DNA from 4 places in the Clostridium sp. CS1-1 genome. Region 1 is predicted to be linked to each of the others. Evidence: riboswitches for the same ligand, from Rfam matches in the RefSeq annotation. Region 1 holds a riboswitch; each other region holds the start of a gene.

The links. A riboswitch is a leader RNA that binds a small molecule or an ion and turns the genes downstream of it on or off. The one in region 1 is predicted to bind S-adenosylmethionine.
Region 2: linked by a shared signal. The riboswitch ahead of AC0N0V_RS04245 (hypothetical protein) and the one ahead of AC0N0V_RS09630 (Na+/H+ antiporter NhaC family protein) in region 1 are both predicted to bind S-adenosylmethionine.
Region 3: linked by a shared signal. The riboswitch ahead of AC0N0V_RS04195 (methionine ABC transporter ATP-binding protein) and the one ahead of AC0N0V_RS09630 (Na+/H+ antiporter NhaC family protein) in region 1 are both predicted to bind S-adenosylmethionine.
Region 4: linked by a shared signal. The riboswitch ahead of metK (methionine adenosyltransferase) and the one ahead of AC0N0V_RS09630 (Na+/H+ antiporter NhaC family protein) in region 1 are both predicted to bind S-adenosylmethionine.

The regions. Positions count from the first base shown of each region.
Region 1 covers NZ_CM148680.1:2,057,350-2,060,476, reverse strand. Annotated here, with positions in the region: gene AC0N0V_RS09630 (Na+/H+ antiporter NhaC family protein) at 531-1,859, opposite strand; SAM riboswitch class I at 2,058-2,166, opposite strand; gene deoC (deoxyribose-phosphate aldolase) at 2,364-3,017, opposite strand; gene AC0N0V_RS09620 (substrate-binding domain-containing protein) at 3,110-3,127, opposite strand, start outside.
Region 2 covers NZ_CM148680.1:954,001-957,127, reverse strand. Annotated here, with positions in the region: gene AC0N0V_RS04260 (hypothetical protein) at 1-78, opposite strand, end outside; partial or broken gene AC0N0V_RS04255 (GTP-binding protein) at 68-391, opposite strand; gene AC0N0V_RS04250 (ABC transporter permease) at 674-1,000, opposite strand; gene AC0N0V_RS04245 (hypothetical protein) at 984-2,006, opposite strand; SAM riboswitch class I at 2,330-2,441, opposite strand; gene pdxR (MocR-like pyridoxine biosynthesis transcription factor PdxR) at 2,604-3,127, opposite strand, start outside.
Region 3 covers NZ_CM148680.1:943,960-947,086, forward strand. Annotated here, with positions in the region: gene AC0N0V_RS04190 (D-alanine--D-alanine ligase) at 1-547, shown strand, start outside; SAM riboswitch class I at 743-853, shown strand; gene AC0N0V_RS04195 (methionine ABC transporter ATP-binding protein) at 1,216-2,181, shown strand; gene AC0N0V_RS04200 (methionine ABC transporter permease) at 2,174-2,815, shown strand; gene AC0N0V_RS04205 (MetQ/NlpA family ABC transporter substrate-binding protein) at 2,893-3,127, shown strand, end outside.
Region 4 covers NZ_CM148680.1:152,412-155,538, forward strand. Annotated here, with positions in the region: gene AC0N0V_RS00740 (hypothetical protein) at 1-321, shown strand, start outside; tRNA gene AC0N0V_RS00745 (tRNA-Thr) at 879-954, shown strand; tRNA gene AC0N0V_RS00750 (tRNA-Tyr) at 964-1,048, shown strand; tRNA gene AC0N0V_RS00755 (tRNA-Val) at 1,055-1,130, shown strand; tRNA gene AC0N0V_RS00760 (tRNA-Thr) at 1,148-1,223, shown strand; tRNA gene AC0N0V_RS00765 (tRNA-Tyr) at 1,233-1,317, shown strand; SAM riboswitch class I at 1,411-1,511, shown strand; gene metK (methionine adenosyltransferase) at 1,590-2,765, shown strand; gene recD2 (SF1B family DNA helicase RecD2) at 2,930-3,127, shown strand, end outside.

The sequences.
Region 1 (3,127 bases):
TTATAATCTACCTATAGGTATGTAAATAAAAAAGGTTTAGTCAATAAAAACTAAACCTTTTTTATGAGTTATAAAATCATTTCATGGCTGTAAATATGAAATGATTTTTTCTTCAGATGTGGATTACCATTTACCTGAAAACTACTTAAATCTTATCCGATGATTACCTGACTTAATATTACCACTTGGCTCAAGTTCCACTTTATGACAAGTGCAAATTTTTGACCTACTTTATTTATTCTACATTGATCATAAAATCTCCTGTTCTTAAGGCCAATTTAAATCATAAATATAATATAATTTTTTATATATGAATGCACCAAACATTTAAACTCATACTTAAACTTAACTTAAAAATTATATAATATAGATTATATTTGACCATAACATATATTCTTATCTTTATGACTTAAAAAATCCGTAAATTAAAAGCTAATAAGCTTTTGAGGTATGAGTTTACTTGGCTCATACTTCAAAACTTATCTGACATTATAGTCTAGTTTTATTTCACTTTACTCACACTACAAGCATTAAGCAGTTTTTTTATTATCTTCATTATTCTTAACATTTATCGGTCTCAATTTAGGTAATCCAGTTAGAATTGCTATTAAAGCGCAAGCTCCCATTAAATAAGGATAGAACAAATACTTCATCACTAAAATAGGAGATATTTTAGCTACACCAGCAGCTACAAGTATCTGAGCTCCGTAAGGTATAATTCCCTGAATAAAACAGGAGAAAGTATCTAATAGACTAGCCGACTTTCTTGGATCTACTCCAAATTTATCTGCAATATCCTTTGCTAATGGACCAACCATAACTATTGCTACAGTGTTATTGGCTGTACATGCATCTACTACACTTATAAGCGCAGCAATTCCAAATTCAGCACCTTTTTTGCTCTTAATTCGTTTTGTTATAAAATTAATAATAAAATCAATTCCGCCGTTATATTTAACTAACTCTACCATTCCGCTTATCAAAAGTGACATGATAACTAAATCAGACATACCTGTAATTCCTTTTCCAGCCGATTGAGCAAAGCCTATTAAATTAAAGGCACCTGTTGCCATTCCCACTACCCCTGAAAACAAAGTACCAAATATCAGTACCAGAATTACATTCCCTCCAATTAAAGCACCTATTAAGACAAATACATAAGGAAGTACTTTAATTAACGAATAGCTATAATTACCAACTAAAGCAATTTCCTTTCCACTTGTAATGACAGCAAGGATAATTGCGGTTATTACAGCTGCTGGAAGAACAATTTTGAAATTAACTTTAAACTTATCTTTCAATTCACAACCTTGAGTTTTAGTAGCAGCTATTGTTGTATCTGAAATCATCGAAAGATTATCTCCAAACATCGCTCCACCTACTACCGCTGCTAACGCAAGTTCTACTGGAACACCGGTTTTAGTAGCTAGTCCTACCGCCATAGGCGCTATAGCCGCAATTGTTCCCATTGAAGTCCCTATTGAAGTTGAAATGAAACATCCGATAATAAACACACCTGCAATCAAAATATTACTCGGCAAAATGCTTAACCCAAGGTTAACAGTAGAATCAACAGCCCCCATATCCTTTGCTACCTGAGCAAAGGAACCAGCTAATATAAATATTATGCACATTAAAATAATATTTGTGTCCGCAGCTCCCAAGCAAAATCTTTCTAATTTATTATTAAAACTTTCCTTCCTATTCATGGCTAATGCTACTAAAGCTGCTATTAAGAATGGTACCGTAACTGGCAAAGCATAAAAATCATTAGTTACAATTCCAGTAATTATGTACACAGCCACAAAAATTAAAAATGGCAATAATGCCCATGGGTTTCCTGTTTTGTTTTGACTCATTATAAACTCCTCCTCTTTTTCAATTGATGTTAAGTTCTAACTTATTTAAATTGCTATTGATTTATACTGTTTTAAGACAACCTTCAATTTAAATTTTGATGTTAAAACTCATAAATGGTGTAATCTTTAGTTCTTTGTATCATAATTTTAGACAATAAAAAAACTTCTTGCAGATAAATCAAGAAGTTAATACACCTTTCCTCATCTGCCAGGTAAAACCTGCTGGATTTAGCACCTTTAAAAGCACATCGTACTTTTGGGTTGCCGGGTATCATAGGGCCAGTCCCTCCACCACTCTTGATAAGAAGTTACTATTTAATTTTACTGTTGTATTATATCAATTTAACAGAATAAAGTCAACCACTATTTGAAAGATATCAATTCAAATATTTCATATTTCACAATTGTCCTTTTTGAATAATAACTAACCAATACAAATAAAAAGAATATAGTAATAATCGGCATACTAACGTAACCCAGTACTATATTCTCAGTAATATCCTATTACTTTGAAGACTCCTCAACAATTTTTATTCCTGCACTTGCCCCAATTCTATTAGCACCAGCTTCTATCATGGCTCTTGTAGCCTCAAAATCTCTAATTCCCCCAGAAGCTTTTACTCCAACATCAGCTCCTACAGTTTTTCTCATTAAGACCACGTCCTCTACTTTTGCTCCACCAGAGCTAAATCCTGTGGAAGTCTTTACAAAATCTGCACCAGCCTTAACTGACAGTTCACAAGCTTTTACCTTTTCTTCTTCAGTTAATAAACAAGTCTCAATAATAACCTTGACTAATGCCTTTCCTTTCGCTTGTTCCACAACATATCTTATATCCTCTTCGACAACATCATACATTTTATCCTTCAAGGCACCAACATTTATTACCATATCAACCTCTTGAGCTCCATTTTGAATGGCATTTTCTGTCTCAAAGGCCTTAACCTCTTTAGTATTAGCTCCTAAAGGAAACCCAATTACGACACAAGTTTTTACATCTGTTCCTTCAAGTTCTTTTCTTACTAAAGATGTATAATAAGGATTCACACAAACAGATGCAAAATTATATTTTCTAGCCTCTTCACATAGCCTTATCACCTGCTGTTCTGTTGCTTCTGGTTTAAGTATTGTATGATCTATATATCTTTGTATTTCCATTTTGTTTATCTCCCTTCAAATTCATAACCAATTCTTAAGGCCACAGTTTAATTGTAACTGTGACCTTAAATTTTATTCTTTTGTCTTAAATTTTATTCTTTTGTCTTAAC
Region 2 (3,127 bases), 1.1 Mb from region 1:
GTCAATATTATCTGGATAATGATAGCTCTCACCTTTAACTGGAATCTCATCGCCTACTGTATAAGAAAGAAAGTTCATTTTCTAATTCTCTAATTTGTTCTTCAATCTTCAGGAATCTTTCCTGATCATATCCGATTAAATCCATCTTATTAACAGCAAATATAAGATGTTTTATACCTATTAAAGAACAGATTCTTGCGTGTATTCTTGTTTGAACAAGTACTCCTTGCTTTGCATCTACTAGTATGATAGCAAGATTTGCAAAGGATGCACCAACTGCCATATTTCTAGTATATTCTTCACGGCCTGGTGTATCAGCTACGATAAAGCCTCGTCTATCTGTTGTAAGATAATGATATGCTACATCAATTGTAATCCTCTGCTCACACTCTCTCCTTTGTGAACTTTAGTGTTATATAGCTTCTGCTTCCAATTTATCAAGATGTGATAATTCACTCATTATTTATTCCTCCCGCTATATCTATGTACTTTAAAACTATAGAATTCTGATTTGAAGAGTAACTTTACATAGAGGGATATATTAGTAATTATGAAGTATATTTAAATACTTTTTTATGAGTCTTAGCTTTTTCTTCTATCTGAGCTTTAGACGAATTAAAAGTATTTATAGTGCAGAAGAATTACTAGTATATCCCGGCGGATAAGTTACACTTTAAGCTTTTCCTAATCCATTCATAGAAGAAGCTATCATTTCCCCGGCAATTAGCCCTCTCCAAGCAAAAGCCCATCCTTGTTTTACTCCACCTACAATAACTGGAATAGCTGCTGGAAAAATTACCTCTTTATATAATGTATAGCCTTTAGCTCCCGTCATCTCGGCTACTCTTATATAATTAGGATTTAAATTTTTAATGCCACTTTCTATTGACATAGATACAGCAAACACTGAACCTATTATTAAATCTATATTTCTAAGTATTTCAAATTCCTTATTAGCTCCCTTGTATCTTTTACTTACACCCTCAATTCTTAGAGTCACCCCGTCCCCCTCCTAAACCTTTATGATGAATATAAACTGAATAATATCCTAATTGCTTTTGTGCAAATAACATATTTTTATATTGCTTGTTAACTTCAAGAGTTTGATTTACTTCTTCCGCTGTTTGTATAGGATCTTGCTCAATTCGTATATCTTCTTCATCTACTCTGAAATCTAAGTTTACCTCTGCTTTAACCTTTGCAACCTGTGAGTTAAATAACTCAAGGAATTTTTCTTCTCCTAATCTATGCACAATATATCTAATTCTAGCTTGATGTCTATTTGTTCTGTCTCCTTCTTGCTCAAAGACTTCTTTCATAGCCTGTGCATAATATAAAATATCTTTATCCTCTATGAAATCTGCAAGTTTTAAGGACATTCTAGGTCTTCCACCGAAACCTCCTCCTCCATAAACTTCAAAGCCTTCTACACCATTATTTATCTTAGCTATAAAACCTAAATCAGCCATAGTAGCATTTCCAGTATCCTCCGGAGTATTTGAGAAAGCTATCTTATATTTTCTTGGAAGCTGAAGAGCAGCAGGGTTTTTCATTAGGTGATTTATAACCGCTTTTACATAAGGAGTTACATCAAAAACTTCATCTATTGCTACTCCAGAAAGCGGTGAACATCCCACGTTTCTCACTGTGTCTCCACAAGCTCCTTTTGTAGTTATATCAACCTTTATAACATCTTTCATGATGTTATATATACTGCTCATTGGTAATGCTTGAAACTGAATATCCTGTCTAGTGGTGAAATGTATTTTTTTATGTCCATGTTTTTTGGACGCTTCACTTATAGCATGGAGCTGATTTAGCTCTATAACTCCACCTGTAGCTCTTAACCTTACCATATACGTGCCTTTAACTCTTTGTTTATAAACACCCATCGCAACAATACGTTTTCTGTATTCAGCAACGTCTAGTTCATCCCTATCACATAATTCAGCATTTACTTTAAATTCCTCAATACTTTTTAAAATTTCTTCTGTTATTTTGATCATCTTTATTCACCTTTCTTTAAATAATTACTTGTTTTACTAATTCTTAGTTATACAGTGATAAAGTAAAATGGTTGCTTAAATACATATTATCAAACTGCAAAACTTATTAGGTTATCCTTGAAACTGAATTTTCAATAAATTATAATTGCAATAACACTCATACGTTATAACTTTCTACTTTCATCTGTATTAACTAAGTTTTATTTTGCTGGAAATACCAAGACTTGAAAAAACATAAAATAAAAGGCTATTTTTCTTCAACATAAGAAAAACAGCCTTTTGTTTTAAGTTAGAATTATATCTAATCTTAAAATAAACTATCTTTCTTATCTACCAGGATATAATATCCTGTAGGAATTGACACCGATACATTTAAATAAAAATGCCGGTTGTCGGGTTTCATAGGGCCAGTCCCTCCACCACTCTGGATAAGAATACGAATATAACATATTGTGCATAATTATTCATTTTTCATATCATACTACACTTGAATTCCAGATTTGTCAACCATTTTTATTATCGAAAATCCTCGCCTCTATAGTAATAGTATTAAACTATTAATTTAATAACACCTGAATTAAGTTACAGATATTGATTTTAACGAAATTTCTCTATAGCACTTCCTATTATTTCAAACCCTCTTTCTATCTCCTCTATACTCACTCTTGAAAATCCAAGCCTTAAAGTATCAGATCCTTCACCATTTGTATAAAAAATATCTCCTGGAGTAAAGATAACTCCCTCTTCACAGCATTTGTCTAAAAGTTCTCTTGAACTTACTCCCTTTAATTTTATAAATATATGGAGTCCCCCTTCACCCATTATCTCTTTGCAAGGAATATATTTCTTAGCACATTCTAAAGCAAATTCATACTTTTCTCTATAGACTTTTCTTGCTTTTTTAATATACTTTTCAAAACTTCCACTTTGAAGATAATCGAAGAAGATTGCCTGATCCAAAGATGAAGTATGTATATTTCTACTTCTTTTTATGCTTTCTAAATATCCTATAAGCTTTTTATCCGCTAAAATCCATCCAACTCTTATACCTGGAAATAATATCTTAGAAAAACTACCTATGTATATTACACTATTTCCATTTCCACTAAGAGCTGCTATAG
Region 3 (3,127 bases), 1.1 Mb from region 1:
AGATTATGATTTTATAGACAAAATGGGTTATCCTGTCTTTATAAAGCCTAATAGTGGAGGCTCTAGTGTAGCTACAAATTTAATTAAGAAAAGAGAAGATGTAGAAAATGCAGTAAGACTAGCGTTAGATTATGACAAGGAAGTTATGATTGAAAAGTATATAAAAGGAGACGAAATAACTTGCTGCATGTTAGATGGAAAAATGATAGCTATAATTGCTATTAAACCTAAAACTAATTCTGATTTCTTTGATTACACAGCAAAATATGCTGATGGTGGAGCCGATGAGATAGTAGTGCAATTTGAAGAAGGTTTGCAAAAGCAAATTGAAGAAATGGCATTAAAATGCTGGAAGGTATTAAAGTGCAGTGTATATGTAAGAGTAGATATGATAATAAAGAATGGAGTTCCTTATTTACTTGAGCTTAATACTTTACCAGGTATGACTAAAAATAGTCTATTTCCTAAAGGGGCAAAGGCCGTAAATATGTCTTACAGTGATTTATTAAATGCGGTAACTGAATTATCTTTGAAAGAAAATAGATAAAATTGTAATGATGTCATAGAGTTTAGAATATAATTTAAAGATTGAAAGAACTAAACGTAAGAATTTCTTGTTATATTGCTAATTTACAAGAAAAATGCCTAATTTGTATAAATCTATGAGTAAAATATAAAAGTTGTTGACAGTATAGCAAAACGATGATACAATTTAAATCAATAAATTGAATAAAAACACTTGAACTTATCAAGAGTGGTGGAGGGACTGGCCCTATGAAGCCCAGCAACCAGTATTATTTCATTTAATAATACAATGGTGCTAATTCCTACAGCGTAAGCTGGAAGATGAGAGGATATCGTTGAGACTTTACAAGCTCGGGGTTTTCCTCGAGCTTTAATTATTTTGTTTTAAATGTTAATAATATCAGAAAAAAGATTCTAACTAAGCTAAAGATCCTGCTTTGCTAGTTGCGTTTTGTGAAAATATATATGCAGAAAAGGAATTTTAAATATCAGTTAGAACAAAACATATCTGATGTCAGCTTACTTCATAACTTACAGTTTATTAGATTAAAACTTTACAACGGTATAACTTTAATAAGTTACAAATGAACATTGTTAAATAAGCGATAATAGGAGAATTAATAGAATAATAGCAGACACATGAATTATGAGCTTTAAAATATTAGGACATCAATAGAAAGGAGAAAATATATGATTCAAATAAAAAATGTAAATAAAAGTTTTTCTGCTACAAAGGTTTTAAGTAATGTAACCCTAGATATACAAAAAGGTGAGATTGTAGGTATTGTAGGCCACAGCGGTGCTGGAAAGTCAACCCTTTTAAGATGTTTAAATGGGCTGGAGAGCTATGATAGCGGAAGTATAAAGATTATGAATAAAGAGGTAAAAAATTTAAGTGAAAAAGGAATGAGAGATTTTAGAAAAGGCCTTGGAATGATATTTCAAAACTTTAACCTTTTAAATAGAAAAAATGTATTTGAGAATGTAGCTCTTCCACTGGAAGTATGGAATTATAGCAAAGAGGATATAAAAGATAGAGTTACAAATTTACTTGAGCTTGTAGGATTAAAGGACAAAATGAATAGTATGCCTAGAGATTTAAGTGGAGGTCAGAAACAAAGGGTAGCAATAGCAAGAGCGCTCGCACTTCAACCAGAAGTTCTACTATGTGACGAGGCAACCTCTGCACTAGACCCAAACACAACAAAATCTATATTAAATCTTATTAAAGAAATAAATGAAAAGCTAAATATAACAGTAGTTATAGTTACTCATCAGATGGAAGTTGTGAAACAGATATGTTCTAAAGTAGCAATTATGGATAAAGGAGAAATTAAAAGTTTAGGAGATGCTGAAGAATTATTTTTAAAGCCAGATAAACACCTTGAAAAGCTGCTAGGAGAAGAGGAACTACTACCTATCGATGGTGTCAACATAAGACTATTCTTTCCTAAAGAGCAGAGTCAGAAGTCTATTATAACTTCTATGGCTAGAGAGCTTAATATAGATTTTTCTATAGTTTGGGGAAAGCTTGAAAAATTTAGAGACAATGTATTGGGAAGTCTTGTTATAAATACAACCCATGAAAATGAAGAGAACATTTGTAAGTTTTTAAGTACAAAATCTATAGCTTGGGAGGTAGTTCAAAATGATTAGTGATGTTTTATTTCCTGCTTTAGGACAGACTTTATATATGGTTTTAGTTGCTACTATTCTTGCGGTAATTATAGGATTTATGCCTGCAATAGTACTTGTTATAACTGATGAAAAAGGATTAAAACCCAATAAAACTATCTATAAAATTTTAGACTTTATAATAAATATTTTAAGATCTTTCCCTTTTATAATACTTATGATTGCCATATTCCCATTTACTAAACTTGTAGTTGGAAAAACTATAGGAACAACTGCAGCTATTGTGCCTTTAACTATAGCCGCTGCGCCTTTTGCAGCAAGAATAATAGAGTCTGCTATGAAAGAAGTAGATCCCGGAGTGATTGAAGCGGCAAGATCCTTCGGTGCAAGTAACTGGCAAATAATATTTAAGGTTATACTTAAGGAAGCAATTCCATCTATAATACTTGGAATTACTTTAACAGTTATAAGTGTAGTGGGATATTCAGCTATGGCAGGTGCTATAGGCGGTGGAGGACTAGGAGATGTAGCCATTAAATATGGATACTATAGATTTAAAACAGATATTATGGTTTATACTGTTGTAATCTTGATTGCTCTTGTACAGTTACTTCAAGGTGCAGGAAACTTTATGTATAAGAAATTAAGCAAGTAGTGTTATAGGTACTTGAGGATTGACAATGAAGGATGATTTAAAAATTATTAATAAATAAAAACTAGGAGGTATTTAACATGAAAAAAGGAAAAATTTTATCAATAGCAGTATCAGCATTATTAGTTTTAGGACTAGCAGGATGTGGACAAAAACAGGAGGCTGCTAAAACAAATGACACTAGCAAGGAAACTAAAAAGGTTATAAAGGTTGGGGCATCTCCAACGCCACATGCTGAAATTCTAAGAGAGGCTGTAAAACCTATACTTGCAAAAGAAGGCTATGATCTTCAAGTTGTTGAGTTCACAGACTATG
Region 4 (3,127 bases), 1.9 Mb from region 1:
AAGAAGAAAAATGATAAGAATTCCGTTACAGTAAAGCAAGATATTAAAAATAAGAAAAAAGAAGAAATAGCTGTATTCAATTATTCAGAGAATGGAAATATTCACAGTTTAACAGATTCGGATAAATCTAAGTTGATGTCTGTATCAAGTAAGCTATCAGTAGTTGATTATCAGAAAGTAAAAGAATATCTTATAAAAGCAGATAATAGCGATATAAGAGATGTTATGAAATTACTTAAAGAAAGACTATCAGATAAAGAATATGATAAAATTAGATATATTGAAAGTAAGCTTGCAATCAATGAAACGATAGAGCAATAGTAAAACTGGGACAAAAAAGGTACTTGTGCCTATAGATTGTCACAGTTTATTTTTTATTTATCTTTCTATAACCCTTATGCAGCAAGGCCATAAGCCGAGGACATTAATTTAAAAAGATATTAGAGAGATTTAGAAAAAATAATCATCTAGTAATTATTAAATTGTATTTATCCGATGACTACCCGCTCTTTACTCCCTCGCACTCTGTGAAAGCGACTATCACCAAATCAGAGATTTGGGATATCTGCTTTTCTACAAGGGTACGTTGCGAGCGGCTACGTCCCTGGATAACGATTTCTAAGCATCAGGTGGAGTTAAAACTCCATCTGATGCCAAGAACTCTGTTTATGTAAAATGTTCTGTGTCGACAAGTTATTATAATTTAAGATAAAAATAAAAATGAATTAGTGAGAAAAAATTAGAAATACATAGTAATTTAAAGAAATTACAGCTAAATATTGGTTAAATGAGCTTATATGGGGTTGAAAATATTCTTATAACATTGTATACTAATCCATGTCAGATCGGTTGAGAAACAAACCGACAGAACAAGATAAGCTGGCATAGCTCAGCAGGTAGAGCAACTGACTTGTAATCAGTAGGTCGCGAGTTCGATTCTTGCTGCCAGCACCAAGCAAATATGGAGGAATTCCCGAGTGGCCAAAGGGGGCAGACTGTAAATCTGTTATCATTGATTTCGATGGTTCGAATCCATCTTCCTCCACCATAATAAGGGCGCATAGCTCAGCCGGGAGAGCACCTGCCTTACAAGCAGGGGGTCACAGGTTCGATCCCTGTTGTGCCCACCAAAAGTTAATATTAATAAGCTGGCATAGCTCAGCAGGTAGAGCAACTGACTTGTAATCAGTAGGTCGCGAGTTCGATTCTTGCTGCCAGCACCAAGTAAATATGGAGGAGTTCCCGAGTGGCCAAAGGGGGCAGACTGTAAATCTGTTATCATTGATTTCGATGGTTCGAATCCGTCCTCCTCCACCATAAGTAAAGCACTTTTTAAGTGTTTTATTTTTTTTAGACATAATGCATTTTACTTTAAAAAATACATAGTACATAATATAAAATTGAATATAACTCTTATCAAGAGAGGTGGAGGGAAAGGGCCCGATGAAACCCGGCAACCAGCTTTAAAGCTAAGGTGCCAATTCCTGCAGTAATGATCTGCAAGATAAGAGAGTTGTTAAGCTATTTAACCTCTTCTTATAGAAGGGGTTTTTATTTTTAATTTTAAAAGTTTTAAAGGAGGCAAAGTGATGAGAAGATTATTTACTTCAGAATCAGTTACAGAAGGACATCCAGATAAAATTTGTGATCAGATTTCAGATTCTATTCTTGATGCTATATTAGAAAAAGACCCAAATGGAAGAGTAGCTTGCGAAACAGCAGTTACTACAGGTATGGTTATGGTTATGGGAGAAATATCAACTAACTGTTATGTTGATATCCCAAGATTAGTTAGAAAGACTATAGAAGAAATAGGATACACTAGAGCTAAATTTGGATTTGACTGTGATACATGCGCGGTTCTTACTTCAATAGATGAACAGTCATCAGATATAGCTATGGGAGTTGATGAAGCTCTAGAGTCTAAAATGGGACAAATGGATAAAATGGAAGCTGTAGGTGCAGGAGATCAGGGAATGATGTTTGGTTTTGCTACAAATGAAACACCTGAATATATGCCTATGCCAATAAGTCTAGCTCATAAGCTTTCAAGAAGATTATCTGAAGTAAGAAAAAGTGAAACTTTAACATACTTAAGACCAGATGGAAAAACACAAGTTACTGTGGAGTATGAAAATGATAAACCAGTTAGAGTTGATGCAATAGTTATATCAACTCAACACGATCCAGAGACAACTCGTGAACAAATAGAAAAAGACATGTTAGAGCATGTAATAAAGCCTGTTATACCAGCAAATCTTTTAGATGATAATACTAAGTATTTTATAAATCCAACAGGAAGATTCGTTGTTGGAGGCCCACAAGGAGATGCAGGATTAACTGGAAGAAAAATAATTGTTGATACTTATGGTGGATATGGTAGACATGGCGGTGGAGCATTCTCGGGAAAAGATCCAACTAAGGTTGATAGATCTGCTGCATATGCTGCAAGATGGGTTGCTAAAAACCTTGTTGCTGCTGGAGTTGCAGATAAGCTAGAAATACAAGTTGCTTATGCTATAGGAGTAGCTAAACCTGTATCTATTACTGTTGATACTTTTGGAACAGGTAAAATAGATGATGGTAAGATCATAGAAATAGTAAATAAGGTGTTTGATTTAAGACCTGCTGCTATAATAAATGAATTAAATTTAAGAACACCGATATACAAACAAGTTGCAGCTTATGGACATTTTGGAAGAACTGATGTAAATGTTCCATGGGAAGGTTTAAGTAAAGTTGAAGAAATAAAGAAATATTTATAGTAAAAAAACTCTTATGCTTGTGCATAAGAGTTTTTTTACTAGTTAAGAATTAAGAGTGAAGAGTTGAAATTTTAAATTCTAACTCTCAACTACTAACTATAAAAAATATGTTATAATTAAAATAAAGTGAAAGTGAAACACAAAAAAGAAATAGGAGCGAGCTTATGCAAGAAATACAGGGTGTTGTGGAAGATATAGTATTTCAAAATGAGGAAAATGGTTACGTAGTGTCTAGGGTTAAAAGTGGAAAAGAAACTATAACAATAGTTGGTTGTATACCATACATAACTGAAGGTCAAAATCTAAAATTGGGTGGTGAATGGGTATTACATCCGCAATTTGGTCAGCAGTTTAAGGTATCC